Regions from separate parts of the Pseudodesulfovibrio halophilus DSM 5663 genome, predicted to be linked through region 2. Evidence: riboswitches for the same ligand, from Rfam matches in the RefSeq annotation. Region 2 holds a riboswitch; each other region holds the start of a gene.
What was found. Region 2 has a riboswitch for thiamine pyrophosphate ahead of cytX (putative hydroxymethylpyrimidine transporter CytX). Riboswitches for the same ligand answer to the same signal wherever they lie in the genome.
Positions count from the first base shown of each region.

Region 1: it holds a riboswitch for thiamine pyrophosphate, as region 2 does, so the genes downstream of both, BR24_RS13385 (sulfide-dependent adenosine diphosphate thiazole synthase) here and cytX (putative hydroxymethylpyrimidine transporter CytX) in region 2, are expected to answer to the same signal.
Region 3: it holds a riboswitch for thiamine pyrophosphate, as region 2 does, so the genes downstream of both, thiC (phosphomethylpyrimidine synthase ThiC) here and cytX (putative hydroxymethylpyrimidine transporter CytX) in region 2, are expected to answer to the same signal.

Region 1 covers NZ_JCANTV010000013.1:277,588-285,446, reverse strand. The annotation lists gene BR24_RS13410 (hypothetical protein) at 1-349, shown strand, start outside; gene BR24_RS13405 (hypothetical protein) at 346-477, shown strand; gene BR24_RS13400 (YitT family protein) at 576-1,454, shown strand; gene BR24_RS13395 (SAM hydrolase/SAM-dependent halogenase family protein) at 1,457-2,233, shown strand; gene cobS (adenosylcobinamide-GDP ribazoletransferase) at 2,230-2,967, shown strand; TPP riboswitch at 3,037-3,137, shown strand; gene BR24_RS13385 (sulfide-dependent adenosine diphosphate thiazole synthase) at 3,259-4,056, shown strand; gene thiE (thiamine phosphate synthase) at 4,058-4,696, shown strand; gene BR24_RS13375 (SLC13 family permease) at 4,744-6,168, shown strand; gene BR24_RS13370 (universal stress protein) at 6,178-7,068, shown strand; gene BR24_RS13365 (pyridoxal phosphate-dependent aminotransferase) at 7,149-7,859, opposite strand, start outside.
Region 2 covers NZ_JCANTV010000010.1:317,391-325,249, reverse strand. The annotation lists gene prfA (peptide chain release factor 1) at 1-188, opposite strand, end outside; gene BR24_RS08315 (DUF1385 domain-containing protein) at 192-1,133, opposite strand; gene rpmE (50S ribosomal protein L31) at 1,303-1,530, opposite strand; gene cytX (putative hydroxymethylpyrimidine transporter CytX) at 1,611-2,816, opposite strand; TPP riboswitch at 2,888-2,982, opposite strand; gene BR24_RS08300 (DUF169 domain-containing protein) at 3,424-4,200, shown strand; gene BR24_RS08295 (M16 family metallopeptidase) at 5,081-7,747, opposite strand.
Region 3 covers NZ_JCANTV010000008.1:348,612-356,470, reverse strand. The annotation lists gene BR24_RS03800 (FAD-dependent oxidoreductase) at 1-2,002, opposite strand, end outside; gene BR24_RS03795 ((Fe-S)-binding protein) at 2,040-3,338, opposite strand; TPP riboswitch at 4,169-4,273, shown strand; gene thiC (phosphomethylpyrimidine synthase ThiC) at 4,360-5,643, shown strand; gene BR24_RS03785 (sigma-54 interaction domain-containing protein) at 5,795-7,123, shown strand; gene BR24_RS03780 (NifB/NifX family molybdenum-iron cluster-binding protein) at 7,254-7,667, shown strand; gene BR24_RS03775 (NifB/NifX family molybdenum-iron cluster-binding protein) at 7,664-7,859, shown strand, end outside.

The DNA of each region.
Region 1 (7,859 bases), on a different contig from region 2:
TCTGGAACGAGTCGATCGCACCGCCGATCAGGTGGAGCGGGCGCGGCGGGCGCTGGAGGAGGCCCGCCGTATCGGCAACGGCGACATCATCGACGAGCGCCGTCAGGAATATGAGCGCTCTCGCGAACGATACCGCGACGCGCGGCAGTCGCTGGATGAAGCCAAGGTCGACGCGCTGGCTCGCGACTCGGGACGCTCAAGGGCCGAGATCAGGAGCATGCGCGACTCCGGCATGGGCTGGGGCCGCATAGCCCGCGAAGTTGGCGCGCACCCCTCCGTGCTCGGCAAGGGACAAGGCCCTCCGGCAAGAGCAAGGGGCATCCCGGAAAGGGCAAAGGCGCCAAGATGAAAGGCGGCAAGGCGAAGGACCGCGACTTTGACCGCAGATACGAGGATGCCGAGGAATATGATGCCGACCGTGGCCCCGGAGGCAAGGGCAAAGGCCGTGGCGGCAAGGGTAAAGGCAGACAAAAGTAGTTTTTTCAGCCCGCTTCAATGGAAGCGGGCCGTTTTCGTTCCGGACTTCCAAACCGCGCCCAAACCGGATAAAGCTGTGCGCGGAGGTTGCAAGACACATGATTTCACCCGCTCTGGAAGAACGACTGCGCCGGCTCACCTTCGGCGTCCCGTGGAACATCGCCCTGATTACCGCCGGCTCGTGGCTGCTCGCTTTCGCGGTCAAGGCCATCGCCATCCCCAACGGCCTGCTCACCGGCGGCATGTCGGGTCTGGCGCTGCTTTTCTATTACGCCTTCGGGGGCCTCACCACCGGGCAGTGGTACTTCCTGCTCAACGTGCCGGTCTTTGTGCTCGGCTGGGTCTTCGTCAGCAGGCGGTTCTTTTTCTACAGCCTCTACGGCATGTTCGTCTCGGCCCTCTTCATCGACCTCATCGACTACACCCTGCCCATCGAGGACGTCTGGCTGGCGGTGATCACCTGCGGCGGCCTGCTCGGAGCCGGGGTTGGCATCAGCCTGCGCTCGCTCGGCTCCACCGGCGGGTCGGACATTCTCGCGGTCATCGGCAAGCAGCGGTTCAACCTCTCCATGGGCGCGTTCGAGTTCTGGTTCAACTTTCTCCAGTTTCTGGCAGGATTCTTCTTCCTGCAGCTGTCCATCGTGCTCTACTCCATCGCCATGGCCTTCGTCATCGCCGTGGCCATCGAGTACGTCATGGGCATGTTCGGCGAACGCAAGATGGTCATGATCATCTCGGAAAAGCCGCAGGAGATCATGCAGGCCATCTTCAGGAAGCTGGACCGGGGGGCCACGGTGCTGGAAGGGCGCGGCGGCTGGACCGGCGACAGCAAGGACGTGGTCATGACCATGGTCACCAACGTTCAGGTCAAACGGCTCGAGGAGATCGTCTACTCGCTGGACCCGGAAGCCTTCACCATCACCGGCTCGGGCTTCCATGTGGTGGGCAGCGGCTTCTCGGCAAGGAAACTGTATTAGCCATGCATTCCGTCATTGCACTGCTTACGGACTTCGGCCTCGACGACCCGTACGTGGGCCAGATGAAGGCCGTGCTGGCCCGAGAATGCCCCGACTGCACGGTTATCGACCTCACTCACGGGGTCGAACCGTTCAACATCGCGCAGGGGGCCTTCTTTCTGGCGGCCTCGGCTCCGCACTTTCCGGAAGCGTCTGTCCTGCTGGCCGTGGTGGACCCCGGCGTAGGCTCGGGCCGTCCCATCCTTGCGGCCCGTCAGGACGGTCGGACCATCGTGGCCCCGGACAACGGACTGGCCTCGCTCGCGCTGGACCCCGCACACGCCGAATGTCACCATGTGAACCGGGTGCCGCAAAAAGCCTCCGCCACCTTTCACGGACGCGACATCTTCGCTCCGGTCGCCGCACGCATCGCCACAGGTCAGGACCTCTCCCAATTCTGCCATCCCGTCTCCGCCGAAGAGACCGTGCGCCCGCTCTGGACCGAGCCGCTGATGGGCCGGGGCCAGTGTTCCGTGCGGGTGCTGCATGTGGACCGGTTCGGCAACTGCGTGCTCAACCTGCGCGCCGGAGCCCTCGGGCCGCTGGACAATCTTCAGATCAGCACCCCGCTGGGCCGGGAGCTCCCGGCGGTGGACACCTACTCCGACCTGCCCGAGGGGGCCCCCGGCCTGCTGGAAGGCTCGCAGGGGTTCTTCGAGATTGCGGTCAACCTCGGCTCTGCCGCGCGGCAGCTCGGGCTTTCCATGGGCGACGCCGTGACCCTCAGGTGGGACGCATGAAGGCGCTGAACGATTTCCTGCTGACGCTGGGGTTCCTGACCCGCCTCGCCCCGGCGCGCGCCGCCTCGGACGAGGAGATGCGCCGGACCATGCCGTGGACGCCGCTCACCGGACTGCTGCTCGGAGCGGTCATCACCCTTCCCTTCGCGCTCGGCCTGTTCCGGGGCGAACCGTGGGTGCAGGCGTGGCTCGTTGTTCTGGCCTCGATCTGGCTGACGCGCGGCCTGCACTATGACGGCATCGCCGATGTCTGCGACGCCTTCACCGCGCACTTTGATCCGCAGCGGTTCTGGACGGTCATCAAGGACAGCCGGTGCGGCGCGTTCGGGGTCATCGCCCTGGTCATGACCCTTGCCGGACAGATCGTGCTGTTCGCGGCGCTGTTCGCGAAGGGCAACCCTGCGGCCGCGCTCTGGCCCTTTGTTGTCGGTCGGCTCAACTGCGTGGCCTTCGGGGTGGTCGGCAGACGCTTCGCCCGGCCGGGACTCGGCTCCCTGTTCTACTCCGGAGCCTCCTTGAAGAGCCTTGCGGTCAACGCGGCGCTCGCCCTTGGCCTCGGCGCCCTGCTGTTGCCGCCGCAGGCCCTCGCGATCACCGCCGCTCTCATGATCATCACGCTCATCCCCCTGCACAAGCTGGCAAAAGACGTCAGCGGCAGCAACGGGGACTTTCTGGGAGCGAGCATCGTACTGGGCGAACTGTGCGGCCTGCTCGGCATTGTTGCGGTCCTCTGAAGTCACCTGCTCTTGATTGTTCGATCAATCCCCCCTTGCGAACGGCGGTCCTTTGCGGTAGACAGGTTTTCGATCCGATAGGGGTGTCCCGGCGCGTGCCGGGGCTGAGATCATACCCTTGGAACCTGATTCAGTTCGCACTGACGTAGGGAAATCGGAAGCCCTGTCCCGCGCCGTCCGGCAACGGGACATCTTCTCAAGACACTCCTGACGTTCGTGCCTCCTTGCCAAAAGGGGGTCGGCGCCTTTCGGATCGCGCCGACCGCAACAAACCGCAAGCGGAGGAAACGCATGTCCCTCAACGAAAAAGTCATCTCTGACGCCATCATCACCGAGTACTACAACAAGTTCCGCGACTCGCTGGAGCTCGACGTCGCCATCGTCGGCGGCGGCCCTTCCGGCATGACCGCCGGCATGAACCTCGCCAAGAAGGGCCACAAGGTCGCCATGTTCGAGCGCAAGCTCTCGCTGGGCGGCGGCATGTGGGGCGGCGGCATGACCTGGAACATCATCGTGGTGCAGGACGAGTCCAAGCACGTGCTCGAAGACATCGGCGTCCCCATGAAGCACTGGGAAGACGAATACTGGACCTGCGACGCGGTCACCGCCACCACCACGCTGGCCTCCGCCGCCACCATTGCCGGGATGCGCGTGTTCAACTGCATGAGCGTCGAGGACGTCTGCATCCGCGAGGAGAACGGCCAGAAGCGCGTCAACGGTCTGGTCATCAACTCCTCGCCCGTGGAGATCGCCGGGCTGCACGTGGACCCGCTGGTCATCCACTGCAAGCACGTGCTGGAGGCCACCGGTCACGACACCGAGGTGCTCAAGACCCTGTGCCGCAAGAACGACATCACCCTGAACACCCCGTCCGGCTCCATCGAGGGCGAACAGTCCATGTGGGCCGACGTGGCGGAGACCAACACCGTCAACCACACCCGCGAGGTCTTCCCCGGCGTGTGGGTCGCGGGCATGGCCGCCAACGCCACCTTCGGTTCCTACCGCATGGGCCCGGTGTTCGGCGGCATGCTGCTCTCCGGCGAGAAGGTCGCCGAGGACATCCATCAGCGCCTTATCGCGGAGGACTAGCATGAAACGGGGTTTCGACCTCGCCTGCTATCTCGTCGCGGGCCGCTTCTCATGCGGGGAGCGGCCCCTCGAAGAGGTGGTGAGGCTCGCCGTGGAAGGCGGCGCGACGATGGTTCAGCTCAGGGAAAAGAACGTCTCCACCCGTGAATATCTGGAAACCGCCAGCTCCCTGAAGCGCATCCTCGCCCCTGCGGGAGTGCCGTTGGTAATCAACGACCGCGTCGATGTGGCGCTCGCCGTCGGAGCCGACGGAGTGCACGTGGGCCAGTCCGACATGCCCGTGGATATCGCCCGGCGCCTCATGGGACCTGACGCCATCATCGGCCTGAGCATCGACACGGACGCGCAGGTGCTTGAGGCCGAAATGCTGGACGTGGATTATCTGGGGCTCGGACCGGTGTTCCCCACCAACACCAAGGCGGACCACTCGGAACCGCTCGGGCTGGGGGGCTTCGCGCGGCGAAGGGCCATGACGAGGCACCCGTCCGTGGCCATCGGCTCGGTCACCGCGGAATACGCCGGGCGGCTGCGCTCCCTCGGGGCCGACGGGCTGGCCGTGGTCTCCGCCATCTGCCGCGCGCCCGACCCCGCGGAAGCCGCCCGCGAGCTGCGACGCGCCTTTGCCGAGGTAAAGGAATAACGCCCTCTCCCTTGGCATGAACGCGCCGAAGCGTGTATAGACCCGGTATGATCCACTGGGCCTACGACAAGCGCTGGCTGCTCATCACCCTCGCCGCCGTCGGCGTGCTCCTGCTCCTGCCGGTCCCCCCGGGCCTCACGTCCGCGGGCTGGAAGGTGCTGGTCATGACGCTCGCGACCACCACCCTTTTCATCAAGGAACCGGTGCCGCTGCCCTCCGTGGCGCTGCTCATCGTGCTGGGGCAGATATTTCTGCTCGGCCTCGACTCCTCGGATGTGGCCCGCAGCCTGATGAAGGACGCGGTGCTGTTCATCATGGGCTCGCTCATGCTCGCGGTGGCCATGGTCAAGCAGCAGCTGGACAAGCGGCTCGCGCTGGTCATCGTCAAGGCCACAGGCACCAACACCTACCGCATCGCCTTCGGGATATCCCTCGTCTCGGGCCTGCTGGCCTCGTTCATCGGCGAGCACACCGTGGCCGCCATGATGCTCCCCGTGGCCCTGACCCTGATCCAGCTCGCGGAGGAGGACGAAGAGCGCAGGCGCAGGCTGGGCCTGCTCTTCCTGTTCTCCATCTCCTACGCCTGCTGCATGGCGGGCATCGGCACCCCCTCGGGCGGAGCGCGAAACGCCATCATGATCGAATACTGGGCCGATTTTCTTTACAGGCCATCGGACCCGTCCACGGCTGTTTACGACGTCGGCTACGGGCAGTGGATGCTCTTCGCCTACCCCGTCTTTCTCGTGCAGCTGCCCTTCATGCACTGGATCCTGCGCCGGACCTTCCCGGCCCCTTCCGAGGACCTCTCGCGCGCCGTGCGCAAGCTGCGGGAACAGGTGGGCAAGCAGGGCTCGCTTCAGGGCAGGCACTACGCCACCATCGCCATTTTCCTGCTCACGCTCACCGCGTGGATACTCTTCTCCACCGAGGTGGGCATGGGCACCATCGCCATAGCCGGGGCCGCCTGCTTCCTGCTTGCCGGGCTGGTGCGCTGGGAGGACCTCAACTCCGGCGTGAACTGGGGCGTGGTGCTGCTCTACGGGGCCGCCATATCCCTTGGCCAGCAGATGCAGGAGACCGGCGCGGCCGCATGGGTGGCGGCGGGCTTTCTCAAGCTGGCCGTCCCCGTCGGGCTGGGGTCGGGCATCGGGCTGCTGGCCTGCATCATGCTCCTGACCACCGCCATGACCAACACCATGTCCAACGGAGCGGCCGTAGCGGTTCTCGGCCCCATCGTGTTGAGCATAGCGGTGGAGGCGGGGGCCAACCCGCTTGCCGCCGGTTTCATAACGGCCATGGCCTCGTCCTTCGCCTATCTGACCGTCATCGGCACGCCAGCCAGCGCCATCGTGCGCTCATCGGGATATCTGGCGAGCACCGACTTTCTCAGGGCGGGTTGGAGGCTGGCGCTCATGTCCTTCGTTATCCTGATCATCTTTGCGAAATTCTACTGGCCGCTTCTGGGAGGTTGAGGAGACAGCATGCACAAAGACACCATGAACATTCTCGTGAGCATCGGCGGGGGGCCGGAGGCGTACGAGGCGCTGGCCTTCGCGGCCCTTCTGAGCCGCCGCCAGTGCACCGACACCTCCCTGCTCACCGTTCGCGAACCTGACAGCGGCCTGCACTCCGGCGGGCTGGAACTTCGCGTGGCCCGCGAGCAGATGCTCGGCTGGGGACTGGAGCTGCCCGGACTCAAACGACTCAAGAAGGCCCGGGACATCTTCGCCGAACTCGGAGAAATCCCCGGACAGGGCGGCGAATGGGAGCACCGGGATATCACGGGCGACCCGGCGGGCGAGTATGTGGTCTCGTACAACACGCCCTGCGGCGGGATCGTGGCCCTGCACCTGCGCAGCGGCACGGACATCCCCGGCGTGATCGCCGAACAGTGCGACATCGAGGATGTGGACATAGCCATCGTGGGCGCCCCCGGCGAAACCCCCACCGGCCTGAAGAAGCTCGTCTCCGCCACGCCCATGGCCTACCGCATCGCCCAGCGGCTGCCGTGCCCCATCATCATCGCCCGCCGCCTCAAGACCGAAGGGGCCATCCTCGCGGTGCTGGACGGCTCCGGCCTCGCCGCCGGATGCCTGCCCCGGCTGACCAAGATCGCCCGAGCCTGCGGCATCCCCCTTTCCGTCGCGAGCACTGCGGGCATGGAGGTCATCGAGAAGGCGCGGCGAGCCCTGCCGCTGGACAGCCCCCCCATCCACTCCGCCTTCGAGGTGGAGGATTCCGCCGAAGCCGTGCTCGCGGCGGCCGAAGACTACACCCTCGTGGCCCTGCCCGCCCCCGTGGGCAAGCTACGCGGGACCATGGTTGAAAAAGTCATGGAAAACGCACCTATATCCGTGATGATCATTCGATAATCCCGGCGATCGTGCACCATGAAAAACGGGCCGCTCCCAAGGGGGGCGGCCCGTTTTTCATTGTCGTATCGCGGACCGGGTTATTTACCGGTGAGCACCTTGCCGACACGGCTCAGGGCGTCGCGCAGGGTGTCGTCGTCCACGGCGTAGGAGAACCGGATGCAGCGGTCGTCGCCGAAGGCAGAGCCGGGCACCAGCGCCACGCCGGCCTCCTCGAGAATCTTTGTGCACATGGCGGCGGAATCCGGAGCGTCCTCGGTATAGAAGGCGTCCAGCACCGGGAAGAGGTAGAACGCGCCGTCCGGCTTGGGGCAGGGCGCGCCCCACGAGGTGATTATCTCGTGCGCGATGTCGCGGCGGCGCATGAAGGCTTCCTTCATGTCCTCGACGATGTCCCACTCCCCGGCCAGCGCCACCACGGCCGCCTTCTGGGAGAAGGAGGAAACGTTGGAAGTTGACTGGCCCTGAATCTTACTCATGGCCTTGACCAGCTCCTCGGCTGCGAGGGCCCAGCCCATGCGCCAGCCCGTCATGCAGAAGCTCTTGGACAGGGCGCCCACCAGAGCGCAACTCTCGGGATGGGCCTGCCAGAACCGCGCGAGGGTGGCGGGCTCCACCGGAGCGTAGACCAGCCGGTCGTAGACCTCGTCGGAGATGATGAACACGTCGTTGTCCAGCGCCCACTGCGCGATCCCGTCCAGCTGTTCCTGCGTGTAGCAACAGCCCGTGGGGTTGGAGGGGGAGTTGAGGATCAGCACGCGGGTGCGCTCGGTGCGGGCGGCCTCCAGCCC
Region 2 (7,859 bases):
TCCCGGTTGTCCTCAAGATCCTGCGAAAGCTGCTTGTACTCGCGGTAGACCCTGACGATCTCGCCCAGCTCCGCGTGGCTCTTGGTGGCGTTGCGGTAGCGCTCCTGATCGTTGAAAATCTCGGGCTGGGAAAGTTCCTTTTCAAGGTCGATGAAGGTTTCTTCAATCTCGTCGAGTTTTCTGAACATCGCTTATTCCTCCATGTTGACCGCGCATTTGAGGGCCGCAATGGCCACTTCAATCTGGTGGTCGTCCGGTTCGCGTGTGGTGAGCACCTGAAGGGCCAGCCCGGGCCAGCACAGCATTTTGCAGGCAATGCTGTTTTCGCGCTTGGACGCGAATTTGATCAGCTCGTAGGCCATGGCGCTAATGGGGATCATCAGCAGCAGCTTGACCCCGACGATGTACAGGTGCTTGATGATGAAAGACTCCGGCGCATAAACCATCATGAGCAGCGGCACCAGCACCGAATAGAGCACGATGCTGACCGAGAGCACGAAAAGCATGAACGCCGTGCCGCAACGCGGATGCAGCCTGCTGTTGATGCGCGCGCTGTCGGGAATGAGCGAACCTCCGGCCTCGTAAGACCATATCACCTTGTGCTCCGCGCCGTGATACTGGAAGACGCGCTTGATGTCCGGGATGAATGAAATGGCCCAGATATAGCCCATGAAGATGAGCATCTTGAAGAGACCGTCCCATGCGTGGAAGCTCAGGGAGTCGACGTCACCGCCGTATCCGAGCCATTCCATGCCTACGGAGAAGAAATGCGGGAGGACTACGAACAGGCCCAGCGCGGCGGCGATTGCCACGACCATGCTCATGGCCAGATGCCAGCCCGTGAGTTCGCCCTCTTCCTCGTCCACGGCCTGCGTGGCGGACCAGTTCAGAGCCTTGATGCCGTTGACCAACGTTTCCAGCAGAACCGGAAAACCGCGAACAAAAGGTTTTTTGAGAAAGGGGTGACTGGTCAGCGAGAACCAGGGGCGCTCGTGAACTTCTATTTCGCCGTTCGGGAGGCGAACGGCGATGGCGAGCCGGTTCTTGGAGCGCATCATCACGCCCTCGATCACGGCCTGTCCGCCTACGGTGTTGGCAGCCGCCAACAAGATATTTTTGAGACTCAACGGCATATCCTCGGCTTGAGTTGGAGGGAAAGGGGTCCTCCGCCAGCCGGGTTGAACCGTCTTTGAGGACCTTGCCGAAGGGTAAGGATTCCCCGGGGAAAGTCAAAGCCCGGCGAAAACAATATGCCTCTGCCGCAACCGACAGAGGCATATTGAAGAAAACAAGCCGGGACAGCTACTGTTCGGTCTTGGCGGTTCCCTTGAAGTTCGCGTACTTCTTGCGGAAACGGTCAATGCGGCCGGCGGTGTCGATCAGGCGCTGCTTACCGGTGTAGAACGGGTGGCAGTTGGCACAGATTTCGACGTCGATATGCTCGCCCTTGGTGGAAGAAGCCTTGCTTTCGTAGCCGCAGTGGCAACGGATGGTGGCCTCAAACGTCTTGGGATGAATATCTTTTTTCATTGAAAAACTCCTACTCGCTAGTTGCGTGGAACAGGGACTAGTACTTAAAGTACGAACGAATGGCAAGGGGAAAACGCAGGTTATCCCCGTGTTGCCGCAACACGCCGGCGCTTTTCGGTCAGCACCCGCATCGCGTTGTGAACGATGAGCGTGAATCCGATAGTAGTCAGCGTATGCCCCACGACCATGTCGTGCCGCTTCACCCAATAATAGAAGGCGATGCCGAGTGCAAGCGAAAGTATGGCCCTGACGTCCGCAATATTCGATCGCGCATCATGTTTGAGCAGATAATAGTCGCTCAGCAGGATCGCCATGAGCGGCGCGAAGACCGATCCGAGCAGATAAAGAAACCATTCATACTGCGTGATGGGGAAGAACATGGCCAGTCCGGTGCCCAGCGCGGCAAAGGCAACGGACATCCAGCGGCGATTCAACCCGGGCAGGACGTTAAGAGTGGAGACCGCGGCCGAGAAGACGTCCATAAAGGTCGTTGTCACCGTGGAAAGACCGATGACCATGAGCGCCACCATGCCGAGCTTTGCGGCCAGCATCATCTGGGTGGGGTCGGCCGTGCCGGAGAAGATCGCCCCGCCGAGGCCGATGCTGTACATCCAGGTGGATCCGGTGAAGTAGCCAAGAAACGGCGCAAGCCATGCCGCGCGGGAGTTCTTCGCCATGCTGGTGTAGTCCGCAATGAGCGGGAACCATGAAAGCGGCATGATGATGGCCAGCTCGAATCCCATGCCGAAGGTGCCGGTGGGTTCCACGGGCTGAGCAGGCGCAGGCTGAGTGAAGATGACCCAGCTCATGACCACCGTCAGACCAAGCAGCAACGCCACGGCGACCATATTCAGCCACTTGAAGCCCTGAATGCCGATGAATACCCAGAAACCGATGAACAGCCCGATCAACGCGGACATGAGCATCTGATTGTCGATGCCCCAGAGCGTGCTACACAGCTCGTTGACCGCATCGCCGCCGAGCAGGATCATCACCGCCGTCCAGCCAAGCAACTGGAGCACATTGATGCCGGAAAGCAGATACGAGCCCTGCTTGCCGAAGGAAATCCGCATGGACATGATGGACGGAAGCTTTTCCCGGTAGCCAATGATGCCGCCAAGAACGAGGATGATCGTGCCCACCAGATGCCCGAGCACGTTGGCGGTCATGCCTCCGGCAAAGCCCAGATTGGCCAGATAGCCGCCGGTAAATATTTCGGCCACGGAAACCGCGGCGCCGAACCACAGAAAGAACAGGTTAGCAAAGGTCAGTTTGCCGGTGTTCACGTCGAACTCCTTGTTTTGCTCGGAGCCGATACCGTGAGGAGAAGGACAAGGGAGGACCGCGCCGAACGGCGCACGGAGACCTTCCGAATTCCCTACGACAGCCTCAACTGCATCAGGTTCCAAGGGTATGATCTCAGTCCCATGCGGGACACCCCTATCGGACGGAAAGACATCTATCAGGCACCGCTACGCTATGCAAGCCCACACCTGCAGTCGCGCCACCTTTGCCATACATTGCCCCCTGCATCACGAGCAAGGCCATTGGTACCCACCTTTTTCGATTCCGGTGGAAGGCTCTTCCATTCAGACACGATTCTTCATCCCAAGACCAAAACCTTCTGCCAGATATTGATCTACTGCCTTGACCAATACGGCAACGCCCTCCGATTGTGCTCATTTTCACAATAAAACCAACAATTATCCCCCGGCTGCTGTTAAAACTCGATTCAGCTTGTTCACTAGTGGAACATGCACGATTTTTCTTGTACCAATTTTGTCCGGTTGCTAGGCACCTTTTCCCGCGCGGAACTCGCGAGCATGCAGTTTTCGCACGATTGGGACGTATTTTCTTGTGCGAAAAGGAACAACTCATACAAAGGATAGCGATATGTCTTATAAAGAAATGCAAGAAATGCTGATGAAGGAAATGCGACTGTACCACTACCCGGTCGCCGTAAAATTCTTCTACGATCAGGCCGAACTTGACCATTTCAAGGACAACGCCGACGAAATCCATACCCCGGTCAAGCCCATGACCTTTTGCCAGTGGCAGCTCGCCGCCCGCATGAAGGGACAGACCGTCCTCGCCGAAAAAGACACCCTCGGCTGCAGCAACGCCCGCTACAGCTTCGGCTGGAAGGATCTCGACGAAAGCGAAATCAAAGGACACGCCAAATATACCCGCGACCTCGAACAGGCCGAGCGGTTCGTCAAGACCAAGCACCAGCTCGAAAAAGGCCTGCTCGCCGTCGTCGTGGCCCCCCTCGGCAGCATCGACGGCCTCTTTGAACCCGACACCGTCCACTTCTACTGTGACAACATGCAGGCCTACCACCTCGCCGTGGACTACATGGCCGCCACCGACACGCACCCCCTGCGCCCGAACATCACCATGAACTCCTCCGCCTGCGGAGGCAACGTCTTCACCCTGCTCGAACAGGAGTTCAACATGCTCCCCGCATGTTCCGGCAGCTACAACGCAGGCAAGACCGAACGCGGCGAAATCAACGTCATCATCCCGGGCAAAAAGTTCAAGGCCGTGGTTGATCGACTCCAGCACCGCATTAACGAAGCCAGCAGCGCCATCACCAAACCCGGCGATGGCTTCCCCGGTGCCGATATCTGCAAGAACTGCCCGCTCATCATCTTCAAGAAAGAAAAATAGCCCCCCCCCCATCATAGCCATATAGTTTTGCCGGGGCGAACCAGCCCTCGCCCCGGCAAAACGCCCGGTCTTTTCTCCCCCCTTCCCCTCAGACTCCCCTTCCCCTCTCTCCCAGAAACCTTTGGCGGGGCTGCGCCCGATTGACGCGGCAGGAAAACGTTCGCTTGGGTGCCCGCTTCACATGCAGGTTGTGTGAGAGGGTATCCGAGGTTTTCGTTTCAATAGACCGTACTCCGTCAGCGGGGTTGCAGCAGGGACGGGAGTTGTGCGGTCGCATGGACTCATCAGCTACTCCCCCCTGAAAGGGTCCGCCGGAGGCATTGCCGTTTGCATCAGTGCAGGTTTTGGCCTGTTGGTCGACCTTCTTTTTTGCTTACGCAGAACGAGAAGCCCAAAATTGCGCTTTTGGAGATACGCCGCCGCGCGGGCAAGAGGCCTTATGACGCGGTCACAGCCTCGGGCGAAACATCTGTGGCTACAGACACCGCCCGGATCTGCGTGACCAGTAAAAAGAGCCTCTATACCTTGATCGACACTACTGCGGTGCTTGGTCGCCGGGAAAGAAGCCTTTGCTGAGACTTCTGGCTTGGAGTGTTTGGGACAACGGAGCTTATTGAAATTCAATTTGGCCATAGGAGTCCGTCAGCCAAGACACACGGAACCAAAATCCCCGTCAGCGGGGTTGCAGCATGAATGCGGCTTGTGCGACCGCATGAACCCTGCGCTGCACCCCCGCTGACAACCCAGGGATTCCAAAGGGGGCCCGCCCCTTTGGTGGGGTGCAGGGGCAACGCCCCTGCCCGCCGGAGGCACCTTCGCTCAAAAAAAAAGCGCACCGCCTTGAGGCGATGCGCTTCATGCATTCAGTTTGGTCTATGCCTTAGGGCATGACCTTCATCAGATAGGCTTCTTCCGGGTCAAGGTACTTGCGGGCGATTTCGCGAATATCTTCGGGGGTGACTTTGGTGGCCAGCTCGATGAGCTTGGCCTCGTAGTCTCTGGGAAGGCCGCGAACCATGAGACCTGCGGCTTCGCGTGAGCGAGAGAGCAGGGTCTGCTTGTCCTGATAGTAATCGCCTTCGATGATGTTACGGGCGCGTACGATTTCGTTTTCCGGCAGCAGGTCCTTCTTGAGGTTTTCTACTACGTTCCTGAAGCCGTCCATGGACTGTTCCACTTTCTCGGGGCTGGTGCCGATGTAAAAGCCGAGTATGCCTGCTTCATCCGCCTGCCAGAGCAGCGCGGTGACGGTGTAGGCGAGCCCCTGCTTGTCCCGCAGGTCGCGGAAAAGCAGCCCGCTCTGACCGGAAAGCACGGACTTGAGCACGGTGAGTTCGGCGGTGGCTTCGGCGTCAAGTTTGCCGGGCACGGGAAAGGTCAGGAGCAGATGCGCCTGATTCCTGTCGGGCAGATTCAGGGTCTTTTCATGCTCATCTCGCCAGACCGGAGCACCGTATTCGGTGGGGTCCGGCTTGGGGGCCAGAGTTTCTGCCAGCCCTTTCGCGAAGGCTTCTATGGATTCGCGATCGAAGTCGCCGCTGACGGACATGACGAACGGGCGCTTGGATTGCTGATACCAGTAGTTCCAGACCTGTTTGCGTGTCAGGTCGGCGAGAATGTCCATGGTTCCGTCATGCAGATACCCGTAGGGGCCGCCTTTGAAAAGCAGCGGGAACAGGTGGCGGAACATGAGGCCCATGGGGCGGTCTTCGCGCCGTTTGATCTCGGAGATCTGATCCATGCGGGAGCGGTCCACCTCTTCGGGGCGGAATGCGGGCTCGGTAAGCGTCTGACCGATAACCGGGAGCAGTTCCTCGGTGAACCGGGTGGGGAATTTGGCGTCAAAGGCGAAGATGGTGCGTCCGGAAGTGGCGCCCATGCTCGCGGCTCGATCGGACATGAAGTCTTCCAGCTCGGTGTTGGTGAGTCTGGAGGTGCCTCGCGTCAGCGCCTTGGCCGCGAGCGCGGGGAGGCCCTGCTCGTTCTCCTCGATAAGGGAGTCGCCGCCGCGCCAGTAAAGGCTCATGGCGGTGTAGGGAAGCGTTTCATCCGGAATCAGGACCAATCTGGATTCGCCGGGCAGGTCGATGACGGTCTCCTCGGTCACGGTCTGCCTGACGGATTCGGCTGCGGCGGTCGCCTTGCCGTCCCATGTTTCGGCGACTTCCGTTTCCAGAGCCTCGGCTGTCAGATCGCTTCCTTCCGGGGTGAGCACGCAGGCGGAGAGCCTGTCGGGACGCACATACTTGTCGAACAGCAGCCCCATTTCCGAGCGGTCCACGTGCTCGAGGTCGAAGAGATAGTTCTTTTCGGCCTGCTCGCCGCCTTCGAAGAATTGAAAGTAGCCGATCTTGCTTGCAAGTCCGCCAAGAGTCTCCTTGGCGAGAAACATGGAGTCGCTGATGTTCAGTCGAGCGCGCTCGATCTCGCGATCCGTGAACACGGAAGGGTCGAAGCTCTCGAACTCTCTCAGCAGCGCAGGCCAGAACTCGTCGACCTTGTCCTCGTCGAGGGTGGCCATGACGTAGAGCATCCCGCCCCGCTCAAGGGAGAGCGGAGACATGGAGATGCTGTCCACGAGGTTCATTTCATACTTGAACTTGCGATACAGGCGGGCGGTGTCGTCACCGGCCAGCAGGTGGCTGAGCATGTCCAGTCCGGCCATTTCCGCGGAGCGCAGGTTCGGAATGGGAAACGCAGCGCCAAGATATACCTTGTTCCATTTGCCAGGGATGGCGGTCACCGTGGGGCCGTTGCCTACTTCGGCGATGCCGAACGGCTCGGGCGGGACCACCTCGCGGGTATTTTCGAGGGAGCCGAACAGACGATCGGCTTCGGCCACGATCTCGTCGGGATTCACGTTGCCGACAACGCAGAGCAGCATGGACTGAGGCTGGTACAGCCGGTCGATGTACTGATGAATCTCCTCGTCTGAAATGGAGGAGACAGTGTCACGGTAGCCGATAATGGGCCACTGGTAGCTGGTTCCGTTCCATATCTGGGACTGCAGGGTCTTGAAAATGCGGCTGCCGGGGTTGTCCTCACCCTGCGAAAGCTCGGAGAGTACCACGTCGCGTTCGTTCTCCAGTTCCTGCGGGTCGATCTCGGCGTTGAAGGCCAGATCCTGTACCACGTCCATGGCCAGCGCCCAGTGGCGATCCGGCACTTCGGCATAGTAATAAGTATAGTCAAAGCTGGTGGCGGCGTTGAGGTTACCGCCTACCGATTCAACGGCCATGGCGGTTTCGCCGGGACCTCGCTTATCGGTTCCCTTGAAGACCATGTGCTCCAGCAGATGGCTAATGCCGGCGATTTCGGGATTCTCGTAGGAGGACCCGGCCTGAACATACAGGCGCACGTTCACCAGCGGGAAGCGGTCATCCTGTTTCACGAGGACCGTGAGCCCGTTCTTGAGCTTCACGATCCTTGCCTGATCCGGGTTTTCGTGCACGGGGTTCGGTACGTCCGCGCTCGAGGCCGTGTTGTGCGGTGCGCATCCGGTCAGGGCCATCAGAAGCCCTCCCAGCAGAACAAGTATTCTGAGCATTTGCTTTCTCCGGTGAAAACCCGGTCGCGTGCCGGGCTGAATATGAATTTCTGGGCGCCGGTTCGGCGCCGGCGGTATCGGCTTATGATAATCATTCCTCTCCTCAGTGCAA
Region 3 (7,859 bases), on a different contig from region 2:
CGTTTTTGAGCACGGTGATGTTCTCGTGGTTATCCACCTTGGCCGCCAGCTTCTCCACCTCGGGGCGAATCTCTTCGCCGCGCCAGGTCTGGGAGAGCGACCAGGCGTTGCCGCCGAGCATGTTGCTCTTTTCGAGCAGCACCACTTCGTAGCCCATGTCGGCGATGCCGAGGGCGGAAGTCATGCCGGACATGCCGCCGCCGACCACCAGCGCCTTCTGCGTGACGTCCACGGACATCTTGCTCAGGGGCTGGAGCAGGGCGGCCTTGGCAACGGCCATGCGGACCTGGTCCTTGGCCTTTTCGGTGGCTTTCTCGGGCTCGTTCTGGTGGACCCAGCTGTTCTGGTTGCGGATGTTCGCCATTTCAACGAGGTATTCGTTGAGGCCCGCTTCCTTCAGCGTCTCCTTGAACAGCGGCTCGTGGGTGCGCGGCGTACACGCGGCAACCACGATGCGGTTCAGGTTGTTGTCCTTGATCTTCTTGGAGATCAGCTCCTGCGTGTCGGTGGAACAGGTGAACATGTTGTTCTCCACCATCTGCACGCCGGGCAGGCTCGCGGCATATTCGGATACGGCCTTGACGTCCACGGTGCCCGCGATGTTGGTACCGCAGGAGCAGACGAACACGCCGATGCGCGGCTCCTCGCCGGAGATGTCGCGCTCTTCGGGCCAGACCTTTTCTTCGGTCATGGTGCCGCGCACTTCCGCCAGCCGCTTGGCCGCGGTGGCCGCTGCGGAGGAAGCATCGGTGACCGCCTGCGGGATGTCCATGGGAGCGTTGAACGCGCCCGAGGAGTAGATTCCCGCTCTGGAGGTGGACACCGGCTCGAAGGAGTTCGTTTCCACGAACCCGTACTTGTTCAGCTCGAAACCGGCGGTTTCGGACAGCTGCCTGGCGTCCTTGGGCGCTTCCATGCCGATGGACAGCACGACGAGGTCGTAGACGTCCTCGACCATGTTGCCGGACTTGTCGGCATACTGGATGACGGCACCCACGCCGTCGGGACCGGGCAGGATCGTATGCGGCCGTGCCTGCACGAAGTTGATCCCGTTGGTCTTGGCGCTTTCGTAGTATTTGTCGAATTCCTTACCGTGGCTGCGGATGTCCATGTACAGGATGGTCTGGTCAATGTCGCCGGTGGTGTGCTCGGCGGTGATGACAGACTGCTTGATGGCGTACATGCAGCACACGCTGGAGCAGAATCCGTTGCCGCAGCGATTGATGTCGCGCGAACCGACGCACTGCAGCCAAGCAATCTTTGCAGGCTCCTTGCCGTCCGAGGGACGGGTCAGGTGGCCGTGGCAGGGACCGGAGGAAGACAGCAGGCGCTCGTATTCGAGCGAGGTCACTACGTCGGGGAGTTCCTTGTAGTAGGTGTAATCCAGATCGGACGGGTCAAACGCCTTGAAACCGGGCGTGAGAATCACCGAACCGACGTTCAGGTCGACGATCTCTTCCTTGTCGTCGAACTTGATGGCTTCGGTGGGGCAGACCTTTTCACAGGCGCCGCACTTGCCCTTCTGGATCATGATGCAGGTTTCGCCGTCCAAAGCGTACTTCAGCGGCACGGACTGCCCGTAAGGAATGTAGGCAGCCTTTCTCTTGGAAAGACCGGCCTGATATTCGTCGTCAACTTTTTTGGGACATTTCGCGGCACACTCCCCGCACGCGATACATTTTTCCATGTCCACGTATCGGGGGGCCTTCTTTACCGTTACGGTGAAGTTGCCTTCATCGCCGGAAACGTTCTGAACCTCTGCCAGAGTATGCAACTCGATATTTAAGTGCCGACCGCACTCAACCAACTTGGGCGAGATGATTCACATCGCGCAGTCGTTGGTCGGGAAGGTCTTGTCCAGCTGCGCCATGACGCCGCCGATACCGGCACTCTTCTCGATCAAATGCACGTAATAACCGGAGTCGGCCAGATCAAGCGCCGTCTGAATACCGGCGATACCGCCGCCGACGACCATGACCGATCCAAGTTTATTCGCAGACATTGAGTCCTCCTTGGAATCTCGTTCCGTTCAGTTCCGCCTACAGGCCGACTTCCTTGAGGTCGTCGCCGAGGTACTCGCGCTCGTTCTCGCCCAGAATACCGAGCGAAAGGCAGATCAGCGTCCAGAGGTGGACCGTCTGATACTTGCCGTCGAAGTGATGCGCGAGATCGTGAACCTGGGAGTGGCAGTTGTGGCAAGGGGTGATGCAGTAGTCAGCGCCGGTGGCGATGATCTGATCGAACTTGCGCTTGCCGTAGTACCTGCGCGCTTCGGGGAATCCGCTCTGCAGGAATCCGCCCCCGCCGCCGCAACAGTAGTTGTTGGACTTGTTCGGGTGCATGTCGATGAAGTTTTCTTCACCGACAACCTGCTTCACGACGAAGCGAAGGTCCTCGGCAACGGGATCACCCAGAGACTTCCTGACCAGCTGGCAGGGGTCCTGAACGGTGAACTTGACGCCGAGTTCCTTGTTCCAGTCGGAGTTGACCGGGAGTTTTCCTTCACGGATCCACTGTGCATAGTAGCTGATGATGGATTCGAGCTCGAAAGGCACTTCCATGCCGAATTTTTGCAGTCCGGCCCGGACTGCGTAGAATTCGTGGCCTCACTCGGTGTTGAGCCAGCTCTTGACCCCGAGGTCGCTCACCGCGTCCATCTTCTTTTTGACAATGGCTTCCCAGTTCTCGTCCTCCGCTGCAAACAGGCAGTAGTTCTCAGCCGCCCAGCCAACGGTCCCGTAGGTCCAGTCGGCGCCGACGACATTGAGAATCTTCCAAAGAGGAACCATCTCGTCCGGCTCGGTGACCGGTTCGCGAGAGTTCTGGTTCAGATAGAAGTGAGCACCCTTGCGGTTGACGCTCACGTTCAGGTCCTTGCAGGACTCCTGGTCCTCGCAGACCTCTTCAAGGACGTCCTCCACGACGAACTTGAAGTCTTCCGAGCTGGCACCCATGGCGCTGGCGCCTTCGGTCCGGATGCCCTGATCGCAGGAACCGACAATGCCCTTGGGCTTGTTTTCGCGATCCTGCGCCGCGCGGGCGTTGTAGACCAGCTGCGGGATGTTGATCTGCATGGGGCATGCGTACACGCAACGCGTACACATGGTGCACATCCAGATCCATTTCGAATTGAGAATCTCCTCATCCATGCCCAACATGGCCATACGCAGGAATTTCCTGGGGTCCATTTCCTCCAGTCCGGTTGCCGGACAGCCGGAAGAACACAGACCGCACGTAAGGCACATGTTGAGGTTTCCGCCTTCCGGCAGAAGCTCCATGACCTTGTCCTTGAACGTGGATTTGACTCCACCTTCAAGAACGATTGCGGGTTCGCCCATACTCCTCACCTCATTGTTAAGGGTTTCCCACTGCATATAAAAGAACGGAATCCGTCCGAGAACATCCCTTCGGGAAAAGGGATGATTCATCCGGAAAACCGACTCGTTGCCAGCTCACTCCACTGAACTGAACAAACGAATGGATACGTCTTCATACTCAAAAAAGCCAAATCCGTAAATAGGCCGAAGATAGAAAAATGCTATCGTGACAACCCCTTGAAACCATCTATGCTCACCCATAACCCTAGGCAATGGCAGGTAAAACACGCTCCTCCAAGACCATTTGCGACTTTGACGAATCACCGCGAGGCCCTAACGTCCTTTTCGGCATAAAACCGGCTTGAGCAGTGCTTTTTTCTTGAAAAATCCTACACAACAGAGGGTTTTTCGCAATCAATGAAGGTCGACCGGGAATCCGCCGCCGCTCCCGGTGAGAGGCTCCATGACGCGGTCACTGCTCCGCGTGACCGCGCGGACCTGCGTAACCGGTCAAAAGAGCCTCTATGCCTCGACCGGCAATTGCTACGGTGCTTAATTGGCGAGAGAAGGTGCCTCTGGGAGTTCTGGAAGGAAGTGTCCGGACTGACGGCTAAGTGAATCCGCAAGCCAACAGGCACGGAACCAAAATCCCCGTCAGCGGAGTAGCAGCTTGAACACGGGCTGTGCGACCGCATGAACCCTGCGCCGCAACCCCGCTGACAACTCAGGGATTGCAAAGGGGCCCGCCCCTTTGCCGGGGCGTAGCGGCAGCCCCCACTGCCCGTCGAAGACCTCCCAGTCCGGAAGACGCGAAAACCATTGATCGCCGAATCAACTCTTGTTAGGTTTGCTTCTGACCGTAGGGGTGCCCTGTTGTGGGCTGAGAGTCGTATGATCGACAACCCTTGGAACCTGACCCGGCTTGTACCGGCGGAGGAAACGGCACTGCGAAGCGCATTCCTTCCTGTGTTCCACCTGCGGGTGGAATTTTTTTGCCTTTTTTCCGCCCATTTCTTTGAACTTGAAGAATTGGGAGTATTTCATGACACAACTGGAGATTGCCCGTTCCGGTAAGGTCTCGGACGCTTTGGCGTTTGTTGCCGAGTGGGAGGGATTGGATGTGGAGACGCTTCGGCGTTCCATGGCCGCGGGGCGGGTGAGCATTCCGCATAATCCGCTGCATGAAAAAAGCGAGCTTCGAGCCGTGGGCGAGGGGCTGAGCGTCAAGGTCAATGCGAACATTGGCGCGAGTCCGGACCATGAGGATGGTGAGCAGGAGCTGTTGAAGCTCCGTGCGGCGCTGGATGCGGGAGCTGATGCGGTGATGGACCTTTCCATTGCCGGGGAGCTGGGCAACCTGCGGCGGCAGACGCTGGAGCACTGCCCTGTTCCGGTGGGCACGGTACCCATCTATCAGGCTGCTGCGGACGTGACGGCCCGGGGCGGCGGCATCGTGGACATGACCATCGACGACCTGCTCAAGGTGGTTGAGGATCAGGCCCGTGAAGGCGTGGATTTCATGACGTTGCACACCGGATTCACGCTGGGTGCGCTGGAGCGCATGAAACAGGAAGGGCGCGTTCTGGATATTGTCAGCCGCGGCGGGTCGTTCCTTGCGTGCTGGATGGTGGCGAACGGGGCCGAGAATCCGCTGTATACGCATTTCGACAAGGTTCTGGAGATTGCGCGGGAGTATGATGTCACCCTGAGCCTGGGCGATGCGTGTCGTCCGGGCTGCCTTGCGGATGCCACTGACCGGACGCAAATCCATGAACTGATCACCCTTGGCGAGCAGACGCAGCAGGCTTGGGACGCGGGCGTACAGATCATCATCGAGGGGCCCGGACATGTGCCCATGAACCAGATTCGGGCCAACATGGAGCTTCAGAAGCGACTGTGCCACAACGCTCCCTTTTATGTGCTGGGACCGCTGGTCACGGACGTGGCCGCCGGGCGGGACCATGTGGCCTGCGCCATCGGCGGTGCCATCGCGGCGTGGTCCGGGGCAGACTTCCTCTGCTACGTCACCCCCAGCGAGCACCTCGCCCTGCCCGGTCCGGACGACGTATACGAGGGCGTGGCCGTGACCCGCATCGCCGCGCACGCCGCGGACATCGCGCGCGGCAACGAGCAGGCCGTGCAGCGCGACCGTGAAATGGCCAAGGCCCGTGCGGACATGGACTGGGAAGGCATGTACCGCCTGTGCCTTGATCCGGTCACGGCTCGCAGGATTCGAGACAGCCGCAGCCCCGAGGACGAGGACGTGTGCACCATGTGCGGCAAGTTCTGCGCCGTGAAACAGCTCAAGGAACACCTCGGTTCATAGCCTTCAGCGTCCGTTTCTCCTGAAACGGTCATTCATCGGCACTTCGGCAGGGAGTCGCCTACGGGCGGCTCCCTGAATAATTTTTACGGGAAACACGGAAAAACATATTTACGCACTTCACAGAGGACAATTTAAGGCTTATATCTCGCCCATGCCGTTTCCCAAGGACCTCCCGCTCGAGGACGTTTTTTCGTCCATCGCCGACGGCCTCTTCACGGTGGATGCAGACTGGAACATCACCTACTTCAACGAGGCCGCCGAGCGCATAACGGGCGTTCCCGCCGCAGAGGCCGTGGGCAACAAGTGCTGGGATGTTCTCCACTCAAGCCTCTGCGACGGGGACTGCGCTCTCGACTCATGCCTTGCCCACGGCGGCCGGATCACCAACAAGTCCATTTTCATCATTCGCCCCGACGGGGAAAAGCGCCCCGTGTCCATTTCGGCGTCGCCGCTGCGCAATGCCGAGGGGGAGGTTATCGGCGGCGTGGAGACTTTCCGCGACCTGACGGAAATCCACGCCATCCGGCGCGAAATGCGCGAGTCCTATTCCTTTGAGAGCATCGTGGGCAAGAGCGAGGCGCTGGATCGCATCTTCGGCATCCTGCCGCAGATCGCCAGAAGCGAATCCACGGTGCTGCTGCTGGGCGAGTCCGGCACCGGCAAGGAGCTCTTTGCACAGGCCATCCATCAACTCAGCGGACGCAAGGAAGGACCTTTCGTACCGGTCAACTGCGGCGCCCTTCCCGAAACGCTCCTCGAATCCGAACTGTTCGGCTACAAGGCCGGCGCCTTCACCGACGCACGGCGCGACAAGCCCGGCCGCTTCGAAACCGCGCAGGGCGGCACCATCTTTCTGGACGAGGTGGGCGACATGCCCGGCAAACTTCAGGTCAAGCTGCTGCGCGTGTTGCAGGAGAAGACCTTCGAGCCGCTGGGCGGCGTCACCCCGGTAAGCTCCGACGCCCGCGTCATCGCCGCCACCAACCGCGACCTCGACCTGTTGGTCAAGGAAGGGGACTTTCGGCAGGACCTGTTCTACCGGCTGAACGTGGTCACGCTGCGCCTGCCGCCCCTTCGGGAGCGTCGCGCGGACATCCCGCTGCTCGCCGACCACTTCGTGAAGCACTTCAACGCGGTGCAGGGAAAAGCTGTCGAGGGACTCTCGGAAGACGTCATGAGCATCCTCATGCGCCATGAGTTTCCCGGCAACGTTCGCGAGTTGGAGAACATCATCGAATTCGCGTTCATCCTGTGCCCGTCCGGCTTCGTTCAGGTGGAGCACCTGCCCGAACACCTTCGCCCCGAGCAGGACGCGCCTGCCGGGTCCATGCCCATGGGCACGCTTGAGGAGATCAAGTGCATGGCGGTCAAGGCCGCGCTGGAACGCAACGGCGGCAAGCGCATGGTCACCTGTCGCGAACTGGACATCTCCAAGGACACGCTCAGGCGCATGCTCGCCCGTTGCGGCGACGCTGACTGAGCGGGCGCAGAGTTCGCCCGCCCCTGCCCGTCGAGGCATTATTTTCGCCTTCCCGCCCTCCCCCAAAACACCTAAATAGCTGCAATACAAAACTTTTTAAACATGGCACGGCCTATGCTCATGCAGCGGCGTGAGTGAAAAGGAAACCAAGCTTCTCTGCCTTGCCTGTTACGGCGACCGGCTGGCGTCGGTCTTTGAAAACGCGCCCGAGCTGCGCCTCTTCACGGTGGAGAACGGTACATATAGCCCCGCAGGCCATTTATCCCTTCCCTCAAAGGACCCAACGGACAGGACATCCGCCATTTTGGCCTGCGGGGTGACGCATCTGCTCTGCGGAGCCATGTGCGGTCGCACCAGAAACCTCCTCGATGCTTCCGGGGTTGACGTCCTCTCCTGGCATGGAGGAAGCGTCGAGGAGGTTCTGGCTGCCTTCCGCAACGACACACTGGACAAACTCGCCCTGCCCGGATGCCGCAACAGGCCCGGAACGGCCATGTGCCGGGGCCGCGCCCGAGCGGGCAAAGGAAGGAGGAATCAGTCATGAAGATAGCCATCAGCAGCTCCGGCCCCGGACTGGAGAGCGCCCTGGATTCCCGCTTCGGCCGTGCGGCCGGGTTCGTGGTCTATGATACGGACAGCGGCGCGAACGACTACGTGGACAACACCCAGAACCTCAACGCGGCTCAGGGCGCGGGCATCCAGTCCGCCCAGAACGTGGCCGACACGGGCGCCGAAG